2 regions of the Pseudomonas sp. FG86 genome follow, and region 2 is predicted to be linked to the other one. Evidence: predicted binding sites of a transcription regulator. Region 2 holds the regulator's gene; the other holds the start of a gene.
The links. Region 2 encodes FliA, which starts transcription of late flagellar genes. Its sites were predicted from a motif close to CTAAAGTTTNNNNNNNNNNNGCCGNTAA; they were not measured.

Region 1 (7,646 bases), on a different contig from region 2:
GCTCAGGTCAGCCGGGCGTTGCCATAACTGCGCGGCGGTTTGCGGGGTACGGTCTTTGGTGGTGGTGCCGGGGTGGTTGACCGCCGCGACGATGTAGCCCTGATGCGCCAACTCACCGGCCAGCCACACCTGCTTGCCCCAGTTGCCGCCATAACCGTGGGAGAGCACCACCAGCGGATGCTCACCGGCAGCTGGCGGCGCGTCGGGCACGGCGAGGGCACCGATGAACACCGCGCTGTCGGCGATCAGCGTGGGTTTGGCCGTGGTGGCGGCGGGGTACCAGACGACCAGTTCGAGTGGTCGGTTGTGTTGCACATCCGGCAGGGTGACAGTCTTGAAACCGACGGGGTTTTCGGCAGCGAAGGCGGGAGCGGCCAGGCACAGCAATAGCAGGGAGGCGAGGGCGTTTTTCACTGTTGTTATCGTCCTTGATATGAGCGAAGCATCATGCACTGAGTCCCCCGTTCAGTGCCATGAGCCCCGCGCCCTTTTTTACCTGCCGTTAACGCCTACGCATGGGTCAGCCCCGTCAACGTATCCGCAATGGTCTTGGTCCGTTGCGCCGTACCCTCCGTCGCACGGCTCGACGCCTCCAGCACATCCAGCATCTCCCGCAACGCGCCCACCCCGGTGGACTGGTCTTCAATCTGCTGGGCCACGCGCTGGATCTCACTGGACAACAGGTCAATATCCACACCGATTTCCGCTGCATTCTTACGCGTGATTTCCGCCAGCTTGCGCACCTCGTCCGCCACCACCGCAAAGCCCCGGCCCAGGTCGCCCGCGCGCGCCGCTTCAATCGCGGCGTTGAGCGCCAGCAGGTTGGTCTGCCCGGCGATCTGCTGGATCACCTGCACAATCGACTGGATACGCAAACTCGACCCCGCCAGCGTGCGCGCGCCCTGCACCGCGACATCCGCCTGGCTGGACAGGCCCTCCACCGTGGCCCCGGCCTGGGCAGACACCGTGTTCTGCTGGCCAATCGTGCCCACTAGTTCATCCATCGAGGCGTGTAACTCACCGGAGTAGTGCTTGAGCTGCGAAGCGATGTCCTCCTGCTGGCGCTCGGCCTGGGCCAACACCAGGCCCAAGTCGGCCAGGCCTTCGAAGACTGGCAGGATATTGCGGTCCAGGCCTCGGGTATTCAGGGTGTCGGTGAAATCATTGTTCTTGAACGCCGCAATCTGCTTGACCACCACATGGTTCAACCCCGCCAGCTTCTTCACCTGACGCCGCAGGAAAAATGCCTTGAACTCGCCGTAATGGGCGATGAAATTGTCCACGTACTCATCACTGAAACTCGCACCCTTGGCCACCCGAAAGAAGAAAATCGCCGTCAGCGTCTGATTCAGGTTCAAGCCCAGAATCTCCCCGAAGGTCGAAAACCCCGCCAACGGCACATCCCCAAAAATGCCGGCCATGCTGCCCAGCTCGGCGCCGTTATTCAGTCGGCGCAAAATGCAGTCATTCAAAATCCCCGCCACCGGCTGGCCGCCCTTGCCACGCAAAAACTGCTCGTAGTCCAGGCGTGTGGCCTCACGCAATGGCGTACGTCGCACCATCACCAGCTCTTCGCCCGGCGCCACGTCGCAAAACAGCTGCACGATCTGCTGTTCATAGTCGATGCGTGCGATGGAGCGCACAAACAACTCACTGCCCACCCGAATCGCGAACGAGTAATCCGCCAGCTTCGACTCCAGTGCCTGGGGGGCGCAATTGAACGCGTCACACAGCGCCTGCACCATGCTCTTGATATTGCCGCTGCTGTCGATCACCTGGTCAATTGTGCGGTCCTCCACCGAGGCGGTCAGCACACTGAAGGTCAAATCCGCGGCCTTGAAGTTTTGGCTTTTAAACACGCCAAAGCGCACATTGGCGGCAGTCTTGAGGAACACAATCTGTGCATGGTTCTGATAACTGCGCTGGCCATCGTGGATCAGCGTTTTCTGGAAATCCGACTTACCCCCGGCCGACCCGCCTACGAACAAGCATGGAAAACGCCCGGACTCATACAGCGCCTCCATGAAAAACGATTCCGACGCCGACAACCCATCGAACACCACGTAGGCCAAGGTGTCGCGGTGATCGATTGAGGTGTGCACCTGCACCCGCTTGATATTGGCCACCAACTTGGCGATCCGCTCCTGCATCCCCAAGCGCTTGCCGCCGCTGCGAATGTCCTCACACTCCAACGGCACCATCACCACCTCGGCAGAGGCAATCACACTGTCATCAAACAGCTGCAACACCATCCGGTCCCAGCGCTCGCCGGTCGCGCAATACAGCGAATCAGCGGCGTTGCACAACTCACCGGAGGTGGTGCACAGGCTGATGGCGGTTTGCGGAAAGCGACGCTTGAGCTTGGCGGCGACCTGGTCGATGTCCAGGTGGGGGGAGATGAAACCGGTGATCAGGGTGGGTGTGATGCGCAGGGTGGCCAATGAAGACTCCAATTCATTGGCGGTGCAGGTGAGGGTGGCGGTGCCTTGACGATCGGCCCGGGCTTTTTTTAGAAGGGAAAGTGGGTTCATAGGGCTGGCTCGAACGGGTGGAGGGGGCAGGGTATAGACATGCGATTAGTAGGGTTATCGGCAGGTTGCGTGGGGGCTGTAGGGCGAGGGGTAGAGAGGCGACGGATGGATGGTTTCGGGCCTCCCCCCATTCCAAAGGACGATGTTGAGCACGATGGGAATGAGGTCCAGGCCTTTCTCTGTCTTGTGCCAGACGTCAGAAAAGTGCCGGACCAGGGGACCCCGAACTCCCTGGTCTGTCACCCGCTGGTCATAAATCAGACGGAAGGCACATAAGGTGTCTAAAGTTGCTCTGTACTGGGCAGATAAACCCTATGTCGTTTATATCCGCAACAACGTTCAAGGATCGAACTCATGACCCAGCGTCAAGCCAGCCGCATTTCCCCTACCGGTCATCCGCGTTTTCGCTGGTTTGCTTTCATCCCGGTCCTGCCCGCCGTCGTGTGGATACTGGTGCAATCAACTTCTGCGGCCAACCTGGCGGCCTGCGCGGTACTGGTGTTGATCGGCTTCGGTGCCTGTGCCTGGAGCGCGGGTTCGCAGCGTGACGCCACGCGGCGAGCCATTGCGCGTGCGCAGGCGGATCAGGCCGACGCGGACGCGGCACATAACGGCATGGCCGCGCGGGCACAGCTTGATGAAGTGTTGCTGGGCGCCATGCCGATCTGGGCCAAGCAGGTGGAAAGCTCGCGCCATCAGACCGAAGAAGCCATTGTGAGCCTGGCCAACCGTTTTACCGGCATTGCCGCACGGTTGCAGGAAACGGTACAAGCCTCGCAGCACGCTGCGGGTGAGCTGGATGGCCAGGCCGCCGACGGCGCGCTTGAGGTGCTGGCGCGCAGCGACAGTGAGCTGAGCCAGGTGATCAATTCGCTCAAGGCGACCCAAAGCAGCCGTGACCAAACCCTGGCCCAGGTCCGTAGCCTCACCGCCTATACCGGTGAACTGCGCACCATGGCCGCCGACGTGGCGGCGATTGCCGCGCAAACCAACCTGCTGGCGCTCAACGCGGCCATCGAGGCGGCGCGGGCTGGCGAAGCCGGTCGTGGCTTCGCCGTGGTGGCCGATGCGGTGCGCAGCCTGTCGAGCAAATCCAGTGAAACCGGCCAACAGATGTCGGCCAAGGTCGACATCATCAATAACGCCATCACCCAATTGGTACAGGCCGCGTCCAGCAGCGCCGACCAGGACAGCCACTCGGTGGCGGCGTCCGAAAACAGCATTCAAGTGGTGCTCGAGCGCTTCCAGAACATCACCGGGCGCCTGGCCGAGTCCGCCGACCTGCTCAAGCAGGAAAGCTACGGCATTCGTGATGAGATGACCGAGGTGCTGGTCAACCTGCAATTCCAGGACCGGGTCAGCCAGATCCTCAGCCACGTGCGAGACAACATGCACGCCTTGCATGATCACCTCCTGCAGGCCAGCCAGGCCCCTGACCAGGCGGTCGCCGTCGACGCCCGGCAGTGGCTGGCGCGCATGGAAGCCACTTATGCCACCGACGAGCAACGGCGCATCCATCATGGCGAAGCGGCCGTGCAGCAGAATTCTCAAGACATTACCTTCTTTTAGGAGCACCTCATGGCGAAGAATGTATTAGTGGTCGACGACTCCAGCAGTGTGCGGCAAGTGGTTGGCATTGCCTTGAAAAGCGCCGGTTACGACGTGATCGAAGCGTGCGACGGCCGGGATGCCCTGGGCAAGCTCACCGGGCAGAAGGTGCACCTGATCATCAGCGACGTAAACATGCCCAACATGGACGGCATCACCTTCGTCAAGGAGGTCAAGAAGCTGGCCAACTACAAGTTCACCCCGATCATCATGCTGACCACCGAGTCCCAGGAATCGAAGAAGGCCGAGGGCCAGGCCGCTGGCGCCAAGGCGTGGGTGGTCAAGCCGTTCCAGCCGGCACAGATGCTGGCAGCGGTCTCAAAACTGATTCTGCCCTGACACCCGGCGCCAGGGAGGCTCCCATGCCCATCACCCATGAAACATTTGATGACACCACCCGCGTGTGCATTGACGGCGAACTGACGATCTACACCGTCGCCGAACTGGCGGGCGCGCTGCTGCCGCAGCTGGGCGCGACGCCACGCATGGCGCTGGACCTGTCGCAGGTCACGGAACTGGATGGCGCCGGCCTGCAGTTGCTCGCGGTCATCCAGCGTGAAGCCGGCATCGCCGGCACAGCCTTGAGCGTGATCGGCCAGAGCCAGGCGGTCACGCAGGCACTCCAACTGTGTCGCGGCGCGGTCTTGTAGTCAGCGCCATCCACGTTCATTGATCGACAAGGAAAGTTCAGGTGAGCATCAATCTCGATCAGGCACAGCAGACATTCATCGTCGAGGCGCGCGAGCTGTTGCAAGCCATGGAGCAATCCTTGCTGCAACTGGAAAGCGAGCCCGGCGACCAGGATGCCATTGGCGCGATTTTCCGTGCCGCCCACACCATCAAGGGCTCCGCCGGGCTGTTCGGCCTGGAGCCTGTCGTGAGTTTTACGCATATTGTCGAGGACGTACTCGACCGCCTGCGCGACGGCAGTGTGGCGGTCGATGCCACGCTGATCGCGATGTTGCTCAAGTGCGGCGACCATATGCTCGAGTTGATCGACGTCGTCGCCCATCGGGGCGAAACGTTGCAGCCCGAGGCCCTGGAACGTGAAGCGGCATTGCGCGAGGCGCTGAGCACGTATCAGGCACCTGGCACCCCGGCCCAACGCGTCGAAACTGCGGCGGCCTGCACGGGCACTCCCACCGACGTGCTGTGGCACATCTCCCTGCGCTTCGGCGCGGATGTGTTCCGCAATGGCATGGACCCGCTGTCGTTTCTGCGTTACCTCGAGACCTTGGGGCAGATGATGCAGGTCACGATCCTCACCGATAGCATCCCGGCCTTGGAAAGCTGGGACCCGGAAAGTTGCTACCTGGGCTTCGAGATCGACCTGCGCTCGACAGCCAGCCACGCCACCCTCAACGAAGTGTTCGACTTCGTACGTGACGATTGTGAAGTGCACATCGTTGCCGTCGATCCCACGCCCGACAGCGGCCTGGGCAGCGAACAGGTCACGCCGGCAGAGCAAGGCGCCATGACGGCTTCGGCGCAGCGCCAGCCGGCAGCCAGCGAGGCGAAACCCCGGGACGGTAATTACGTGCGGGTCAACGCCGACAAGCTCGACGAGTTGATCAACCTGGTCGGCGAGCTGGTGATTGCCAGTGCCGGCGCGAGCCTGCTGGCCCGCTCCTGTAACAACGACCCTCTACAAGAGGCCACCTCGACGGTATCGGGGTTGGTGGAAGAGATCCTCGATGGTGCCCTGCACTTGCGCATGATCCCCATCGGCGACACGTTCAACCGCTTCCGCCGCGTGGTGCGCGATATCAGCCAGGAGCTGGGCAAGGACATCGAACTGATCATCAGCGGCGCGGAAACCGAACTGGACAAGACGGTTGTCGAGAAAATCGGCGACCCACTGATGCACCTGCTGCGCAACGCCATGGACCACGGTATCGAAAGCGCCGATGCCCGGCGTGCGGCCGGTAAGTCGGCCAAAGGCCATTTGAGCCTCAATGCGTACCATGACTCGGGGAGCATCGTCATTGAAATCGCCGACGACGGCGCCGGGCTCAACCGTGAACGCATCCTGGCCAAAGCCCAGGAGCGCGGGCTGGTGGCCAGCGGCGCGGTGCTCACCGACCAGGAGATCTACAACCTGATCTTCGAAGCGGGTTTCTCCACCGCCGAGGCCGTGACCAATCTGTCCGGGCGTGGCGTGGGCATGGACGTGGTCAAGCGCAATATCACCCTGTTGCGCGGCACCGTCGACCTGGACAGCCGCCCCGGCCAGGGCACCGTGGTGCGCATCCGCCTGCCGCTGACGTTGGCGATCATCAATGGGTTTCTGGTGGGCATCGACCAGTCCACTTATGTGATTCCGCTGGACATGGTCCAGGAATGCATCGAACTGGATGAGCGCCAGCGCCAGTCCAGCCGCGACAAGGGCTACCTGGACCTGCGTGGCGAAGTGTTGCCGCTGGTGGACCTGCGCGACCACTTCAGCCACGAAGGCCCCGCCTCGCGCCGCCAGAATGTGGTGGTGGTGCGCTACGCCGAGCACAAGGCCGGGCTGGTGGTCGATGAGCTGCTCGGGGAGTTCCAGACCGTGATCAAACCCCTGGGCAAGTTGTTTGGCGCACTGCGCGGCATCAGCGGCTCGACCATATTGGGCAGCGGCGCGGTGGCCCTGATCCTGGATATACCGGCACTGCTCAACCAAATCGTACAACTGGAAGCCCGCACGACCCAGGTGCCTCAATCGCCACCGGCCGTCGCTCGCTGACGTATTCGCAACTCCATGGAGGTTCCCCGATGAAATGGTTCTACGATCTTAAGATTTCCACCAAGTTGATCAGCTCGTTCCTGGTGGTCCTGGCGCTCACTGCGGCCATGGGCGGCTTCGCCATCCTCCAGCTCGGTGCGGTCAACCAGGCGGCCCAGGACATCAAGGGCAACTGGATGCCCTCCATGCGCGCAGCGGCCGGCATGCGTTTTTTTGCCGCCAACTATCGCCTGAAAGAAAACCGCCACATCGGTACCGAGATTGCCGAGGAAAAGGCCCAGGCTGAACGTGAGGCCGTCGACTCGCGCCAACAGTTCGAAACCCGCCTCGGGACCTATGAGCAGTTGCTGTCCAACGACGAAGACCGTCAGCTCCTGGCCAGCGTGAAAAGCGCCTGGGCGTCCTACCTGGCGGCCAGCAAGCAGTTGTTCGAGCTGTCCCGGCAGAATCAGGAAGCCCAGGCGCGCGGTTTGCTCAGGGGCGAGTCCAAGGAGCATTTCGATGAAGTGACCAGCCGCTTGCAGAAAATGGTCGAGCTCAACGACGGCGGGGCGACCATTGCGGGTGACAAGGGCGCGGCGCTGTACGAAAGCGCACGCGTGTCGATCATCGCGGTGCTGATCGCCGCCTTGTTGATTGGCCTGGGCCTGGCGATGTTCATTGCGCGGATCATTTCCCGTCCGTTGAAGCAAGCCGCGACTGCCGCCGAGCAATTGGCCGAAGGCAACCTCAACGCCCACATCGAGCCGGGTGCCAAAGATGAAACCGGCATGGTGCTCAAC
Region 2 (7,646 bases):
AGCGCCACCGGGCCGCCGGTGGACGTGCCAATGGCCACCAACTTGTAAGCCTTGCGCTTGGGCGCTGGCGAATAGGCGCTGGGCGCCGACGCACGGGCCGGGGCCACGGCTGGCCGGGCAACAGGCGCCGGGGCCGGACGACCGAACGCGGTGCTGGTGGGCGCTGCCGGGGGCGCGACCGGTGCTGCGGGTGCCGGTGCAGGCGCACTGAACAGGCTGCGACGGTTGCTGCGGGAAATGCTGTGCACCTTCTCGCACAGCATCTGCTTGACCTTCTCGGGGTTGCGCGAGATGTCTTCGAAGTTCTTCGGCAGGAAGTCCACCGCGCCAGCATCCAGCGCATCCAGGGTGACCCGGGCGCCTTCGTGCGTCAGCGAGGAGAACATCAATACCGGGGTCGGGCAGCGCTGCATGATGTGCCGGACTGCCGTGATGCCATCCATCATCGGCATTTCGTAGTCCATGGTGATCACGTCCGGCTTCAACGCTATGGCCTGATCAATCGCCTCTTTGCCGTTGGTGGCCGTACCGACCACCTGGATGGTTGGATCGGCGGAAAGAATTTCCGAGACGCGGCGGCGGAAGAAACCCGAATCGTCCACCACCAGGACCTTGACTACCATAAACACTCCGTTAGGCGGGACGGGCAATACCGCCCTGCCCCACCAGAATCAAATACGCCGTGCGGCGTAACGCTTGAGCATGCTCGGAACATCGAGAATCAGCGCGATCCGACCGTCACCGGTGATGGTCGCGCCCGACATGCCCGGGGTTCCCTGCAGCATTTTGCCCAAAGGCTTGATGACCACTTCTTCCTGGCCCACCAGTTGATCGACCACAAAGCCGATACGCTGGGTGCCCACCGAAAGGATCACCACGTGGCCTTCGCGCTGCTCTTCATGGGCAGCCGATGCCACCAGCCAGCGCTTGAGGTAGAACAATGGCAGCGCCTTGTCGCGCACGATCACCACTTCCTGGCCATCCACCACGTTGGTGCGTGACAGGTCGAGGTGGAAGATCTCGTTGACGTTGACCAGTGGGAAGGCGAAGGCCTGGTTGCCCAGCATCACCATCAGGGTCGGCATGATCGCCAGGGTCAACGGCACCTTGATGACGATTTTCGAGCCCTGGCCCTTGGTCGAGTAGATATTGATCGAGCCGTTGAGCTGGCTGATCTTGGTCTTCACCACGTCCATGCCCACGCCACGGCCCGACACGTCGGAAATCTCGGTCTTGGTCGAGAAGCCTGGAGCGAAGATCAGGTTGTAGCACTCGGTGTCGGTCAGGCGGTCGGCGGCGTCCTTGTCCATCACGCCACGCTTGACCGCGATATTGCGCAGGATCGCCGGGTCCATGCCCTTGCCGTCATCGGTAATCGACAACAGGATATGGTCGCCCTCCTGCTCCGCCGCCAGGATCACCTTGCCGTTGCGGGACTTGCCCGAGGCTTCGCGTTCTTCCGGGGTTTCCACGCCGTGGTCGACGGCGTTGCGCACCAAGTGGACCAACGGGTCGGCCAGGGCCTCGACGAGGTTCTTGTCGAGGTCGGTTTCTTCACCCACCAGTTCCAGGTTGATTTCTTTCTTGAGCTGGCGAGCCAGGTCGCGAACCAGGCGTGGGAAGCGGCCGAAGACTTTCTTGATCGGCTGCATCCGCGTCTTCATCACGGCGGTCTGCAAGTCAGCCGTGACCACGTCGAGGTTCGACACAGCCTTTTGCATGGCTTCGTCGCCGCTGTTCAGGCCCAGGCGCACCAGACGGTTACGCACCAGCACCAGTTCGCCGACCATGTTCATGATGTCGTCCAGTCGTGCGGTATCGACCCGTACGGTGGTTTCGGCTTCACTGGCAGGCTTGTCGGCCACGGCAGCGGCAGGCGCACGCGCGGCGGCCGCGGCGGCTGGCGCTGGGGCTGGCGCCGGTTTGGCGGCAGCAGGCGCGGCGGCCTTGGCCGGTGCCGGTTTCGCGGCCACGGGGGTGGCAGTCGCCGCAGCAGCCGGGGCCACTTCGGTGAACTTGCCCTTTCCGTGCAATTCGTCGAGCAGGGCTTCGAATTCGTGATCGGAGATCAAGCCGTCGTCAGCAGGGGCCGCAGCGGCGCCCGGTGCAGCTGGCGTCGGCGCCGCGCCAGTGGCCGCGACTTCCGGCAAGGCATCGGCGGCAAAGGTGCCCTTGCCATGCAACTGGTCGAGCAACGCTTCGAATTCGTCATCGGTGATATCGGTACTGGCCGTTGCCGCCGGCGTTTCCGGGGCAGCCGCAGTGGCCACGGCATCAGCCGCGAACTGGCCTTTGCCATGCAACTGGTCGAGCAGGGATTCGAACTCTGCGTCGGTGATGTCTTCGCTGGTCGGCTCGGCAGGCGCAGCGGCCGCGGGTGCGGGTGCGGGTACGGCCGACGGTGCTTCAGCCTCGGCCTTGACCGCATTGAGAGAGTCGAGCAACTGCTCGAACTCGCTGTCGGTGACATCCGCTTCGGCTTCGACCACCGGCTCTGGCGCCGCTTCCACCACCGGCGCGGCCGAGGTGTCGGCAGGTTCTGCCAGGCGCGCCAGGGCGGCCAGCAGTTCCGGGGTGGCGGCGGTGATCGGGGCACGTTCGCGCACTTCGCTGAACATGCCGTTGACCGCATCCAACGCTTCGAGGATTACATCCATTAACTCCGAGTCAACGTGACGCTCACCCTTGCGCAGGATGTCGAACACGTTTTCGGCGATGTGGCAGCACTCCACCAGCTCATGGAGCTGGAGGAAGCCGGCGCCCCCTTTTACAGTATGAAAACCGCGAAAAATTGCATTGAGCAGGTTCGCATCATCCGGGCGGCTTTCCAGCTCGACCAGTTGTTCGGACAATTGCTCTAAAATTTCGCCGGCCTCTACAAGGAAATCCTGAAGGATTTCTTCATCGGCGCCGAAGCTCATGGGTGTGCTCCTTAGAAGCCTAAACTGGATAACAGGTCATCTACGTCATCCTGACCTGACACAACGTCTTCACGTTTATCGGCATGAATCTGCGGACCTTCACCCTTGGCGAGATGTTTTTGTGGATCTTTTTCAGAGAGGATCGCTTCGCGGTCATGTTCGATGCCGGCGAAACGGTCGACCTGGCCGGCCATGAGTACCAATTTGAGCAGGTTGCTTTCCACTTCGGTGACCAACTGGGTCACACGCTTGATCACCTGACCGGTCAGGTCCTGGTAATCCTGGGCGAGCAGAATGTCATTGAGGTTGCTGGAAACCGTACGGTTTTCCTGCTCGCTGCGTGACAGGAACCCTTCGACCCGACGGGCCAGCTCACGAAACTCTTCTGCGCCGACTTCACGGCGCATGAAGCGACCCCAGTCAACGCTCAGCGCCTGGGCTTCCGTGGCCATGCCGTTGACCAGGGGCGTGGCGTTTTCCACCAGGTCCATGGTGCGGTTGGCCGCTGCCTCAGTCAGCCTGACCACATAGGACAGGCGTTCGGTGGCGTCGGTGATCTGCGAAATCTCTTCGGCTTGAGGCATGTGCGGGTCAATCTGGAAATTGACGATCGCACTGTGAAGCTCGCGTGTGAGCTTGCCCACCTCCTGGTACAGGCCGCGGTCACGGGTCTGGTTGAGCTGATGGATTAACTGCACCGCATCGCCGAACTGGCCTTTTTCAAGGCTGTCGACCAGCTGGTGAGCATGTTTTTTCAGGGTCGACTCAAAGTCGGCCTGCGATGATTCTTTTTGCTCCATAGCTCCCCCGTGGCAGCATTAGCCGTGGATGCGTTCGAAGATTTTTTCGATCTTCTCTTTCAAGGCCTGCGCAGTGAATGGTTTGACCACATAGCCGTTAACCCCGGCTTGGGCGGCTTCGATGATCTGTTCACGCTTGGCTTCGGCGGTCACCATCAGCACGGGAAGACTGCGCAGTTTTTCGTCGGCACGCACGTGGCGCAACAAGTCGATACCCGTCATGCCCGGCATGTTCCAATCGGTTACCAGAAAGTCGATGCTCCCGCTGTTGAGGATCGGAATCGCCGTAAGGCCGTCATCCGCCTCGACCGTGTTTGTGAACCCAAGGTCACGCAACAGGTTTTTTATGATCCGCCGCATCGTTGAGAAGTCATCAACGATGAGGATTTTCATGTTCTTGTCCAATTCGACCTCCAAGCAGTCTTAAACGCGCCCAGCACCTGGACGCGCCATTTCAATCAACAGGCGTTACACAAAAAGGACTGCCCAGGGCACCACGGTTAGCCCCCGCGGCGGCCAAGGCCCTCGCGGTTGCGTCTGCAGTGTCCCCACACTGCCTGTCAGCGCGCGCGCCACTCTCCCAATCGCCCCCGCAAGCGGGCCGCGCACTGGCTGTGCAGCTGGCTGACACGCGATTCGCTGACCCCCAGGACCTCACCGATTTCCTTGAGGTTCAGCTCTTCGTCGTAGTACAGCGCCAACACCAGTCGCTCACGCTCCGGCAAATTGGCAATTGCGTCGGCCAATGCGCCCTGGAAGCGTTCATCCTCCAGGTCACGCGACGGCTCCATATGCGTACTCGCGCCGTCCTCGTGCAACCCTTCGTGTTCGCCGTCCTGCAACAGGTCGTCGAAACTGAACAGGCGGCTGCCCAAGGTATCGTTCAAAATCCCGTAATAATCGTCGAGACTCAATTGGAGTTCGGCCGCAACTTCATGATCTTTAGCGTCGCGACCGGTTTTTGCTTCAATTGACCGAATTGCGTCACTGACCATGCGCGTATTGCGGTGTACCGAACGCGGCGCCCAATCGCCTTTGCGCACCTCATCGAGCATCGCGCCACGGATACGGATACCCGCATACGTCTCGAAACTCGCGCCCTTGCTCGCGTCGTATTTGGTCGACACTTCGAGAAGGCCGATCATGCCGGCCTGGATCAGGTCTTCGACCTGGACACTGGCGGGGAGGCGTGCCAGCAAGTGATAGGCGATGCGTTTGACCAAAGGCGCGTAACGCTCGATCAACTCACCCTGACTGTCACGGGCGGACTTCTTGTAGGCGTTGTAGCCGGTCGCTGTCATAGCACGGGTCCTGCGCTCGTCTGATGCACCAATCGCTCGACGAAAAACTCCAGATGCCCCCGAGGGTTAGCGGGCAACGGCCAAGTATCGACCTTCTGAGCAATAGCCTTGAACGCCAAGGCGCATTTCGAACGAGGGAACGCTTCGTAGACTGCACGCTGCTTTTGCACAGCCTTGCGCACACACTCGTCATAGGGAACTGCGCCGACGTATTGTAGGGCGACATCGAGAAAGCGATCCGTGACCTTGGTCAACTTGGCGAACAGGTTGCGGCCTTCCTGCGGGCTTTGGGCCATGTTGGCCAGCACGCGGAAGCGGTTCATGCCGTAGTCGCGGTTAAGCAGTTTGATCAGGGCATAGGCGTCGGTGATCGAGGTGGGTTCATCGCAGACCACCAGCAACACTTCCTGCGCGGCGCGCACGAAGCTGACCACCGACTCGCCGATCCCGGCGGCGGTGTCGATCACCAGCACGTCGAGGTTGTCGCCGATATCGCTGAACGCCTGGATCAGACCGGCATGCTGCGCCGGGCTCAGGTGCACCATGCTCTGGGTGCCCGAGGCGGCCGGTACGATACGGATCCCACCGGGGCCCTGGAGCAGCACATCACGCAGCTCACAGCGGCCCTCGATCACATCGGCGAGGGTGTGTTTGGGCGTCAGTCCCAGCAGAACGTCGACATTCGCCAGCCCCAGGTCAGCATCCAGCAGCATGACGCGACGGCCAAGCTCTGCCAGCGCCAGGGACAAATTCACTGACACGTTAGTTTTCCCGACGCCACCTTTGCCGCCGGTCACCGCGATCACCTGTACGGGATGCATGCTGCCCATTTTATTTCTTTACCTTGTCTTGCTTAGACGCAGGCTACATGGCTTGGCCGCGTGAATCGCTTGCAGACCATCGATGTAGATACATTTCACGGTGTTCATACTGACTCAACCCACCCGTTTTGCCGGGTTGTGGTAGAGGTCAGCGAACATGTCGGCCATCGCTTCCTCGCTAGGCTCTTCTTGCATTTGCACGCTGACGGCACGGCTGACCAACTGATGACGGCGCGGCAGATGCAGGTCATCCGGGATCCGCGGCCCGTCGGTCAGGTAGGCGACCGGTAGTTCATGACTGATGGCCAGGCTCAACACCTCGCCCAGGCTCGCCGTTTCATCAAGCTTAGTCAGGATGCAGCCGGCCAGCCCGCAGCGCTTGTAGCTATGGTACGCAGCGGTAAGAACTTGTTTTTGGCTGGTGGTTGCAAGCACCAGGTAATTTTTAGACTTGATGCCACGCCCGGCCAGGCTTTCCAGTTGCAGGCGCAAGGCCGGGTCGCTGGCTTGCAGCCCCGCGGTGTCGATCAGCACCACGCGTTTACGCAGCAACGGGTCGAGCGCGTTGGCCAGCGACTGGCCTGGGTCGACGTGGGTCACCGACACATTGAGGATGCGACCCAGGGTCTTGAGTTGCTCCTGGGCGCCGATACGGTAGCTGTCCATGCTCACCAGCGCGATATTCGAAGCGCCGTATTTGAGCACATAACGGGCCGCCAGCTTGGCCAGGGTGGTGGTCTTGCCCATGCCGGCAGGGCCGACCATGGCGATCACACCGCCCTCTTCCAGGGGTTCGATTTCCGGGGTGGCGATCATCCGCGCCAGGTGGGCCAGCAACATGCGCCAGGCCTGGCGAGGTTCTTCGATTTCGGTGGTCAGCGCCAACAGGTCGCGGGACAACGGGCCAGACAGGCCGATGCGTTGCAGGCGACGCCAGAGGTTAGCCTGGTGCGGTTTGCTGCCTTGCAACTGGGTCCAGGCCAGCGAGCCCAACTGCACTTCCAGCAATTCACGCAGGCCGTTGAGTTCAAAGCGCATCGAATCGAACACGCGCTGGTCGACTGCGGCAGCCGGCGCGGGCGCTGCAGGACGTGGCGGTTCTTTGAACGTAGGTTCGACCAGCGGCTCGGCAGCGGTCAGCGGCAAGCCGGCGAACAACTGGCGATTGGTGGTGGCATCGCTGTCACCCCGCATGCTCAGCTCAGCCTGGGCCGACACAATGCGCGAGGCGGTCTTGCGCAGCTCGTCTTCGAGTTCCATGTTCGGCACGCGCGGGGCCAGCGCCGAAGGGGTGTAGTCCAGGGCAGCCGTCAGCTCGACACCGCCAGCAATACGGCGGTTACCGATAATCGCAGCGTCGGCGCCCAGCTCATCACGGACCAGTTTCATGGCCTGACGCATATCGGCGGCGAAAAAACGCTTTACTTGCATAACCCACTACCTCAGCCGTTGGGCCCAACTGTCGCGACGATGGTCACTTGCTTATTGTCAGGAATTTCCTGGTAAGCCAATACGTGCAAATTCGGTACTGCCAGGCGTCCAAACCGCGACAACATCGCTCGGACCGGGCCTGCTACCAACAGAATCACCGGCTGGCCCTGCATTTCCTGGCGCTGCGCCGCGTCGATCAACGAACGCTGCAGCTTTTCAGCCATGCTCGGCTCCAGCAGGACACCCTCTTCCTGGCCAAGTCCGGCCTTCTGAATACTATTGAGCAATATTTGTTCCAACCTTGGTTCCAAGGTGATCACAGGCAGCTCGGAGTCAAGCCCCACAATGCTTTGCACGATTGCGCGGGACAAT

Region 1: ACODSV_RS04645 (methyl-accepting chemotaxis protein) is a predicted target of FliA. The motif match lies at 2,586-2,613, and genes of this name have one in related genera.

What each region holds. Positions count from the first base shown of each region.
Region 1 is NZ_JBMDIS010000005.1:18,697-26,342, reverse strand. It holds gene ACODSV_RS04650 (alpha/beta hydrolase family protein) at 1-414, opposite strand, end outside; gene ACODSV_RS04645 (methyl-accepting chemotaxis protein) at 510-2,531, opposite strand; gene ACODSV_RS04640 (methyl-accepting chemotaxis protein) at 2,886-4,100, shown strand; gene ACODSV_RS04635 (response regulator) at 4,110-4,478, shown strand; gene ACODSV_RS04630 (STAS domain-containing protein) at 4,502-4,789, shown strand; gene ACODSV_RS04625 (chemotaxis protein CheA) at 4,831-6,864, shown strand; gene ACODSV_RS04620 (methyl-accepting chemotaxis protein) at 6,894-7,646, shown strand, end outside.
Region 2 is NZ_JBMDIS010000094.1:2,890-10,535, reverse strand. It holds gene ACODSV_RS31295 (protein-glutamate methylesterase/protein-glutamine glutaminase) at 1-623, opposite strand, end outside; gene ACODSV_RS31290 (chemotaxis protein CheA) at 672-2,921, opposite strand; gene ACODSV_RS31285 (protein phosphatase CheZ) at 2,933-3,721, opposite strand; gene ACODSV_RS31280 (chemotaxis response regulator CheY) at 3,740-4,114, opposite strand; gene fliA (RNA polymerase sigma factor FliA) at 4,282-5,022, opposite strand; gene fleN (flagellar synthesis regulator FleN) at 5,019-5,852, opposite strand; gene flhF (flagellar biosynthesis GTPase FlhF) at 5,958-7,274, opposite strand; gene flhA (flagellar biosynthesis protein FlhA) at 7,286-7,646, opposite strand, start outside.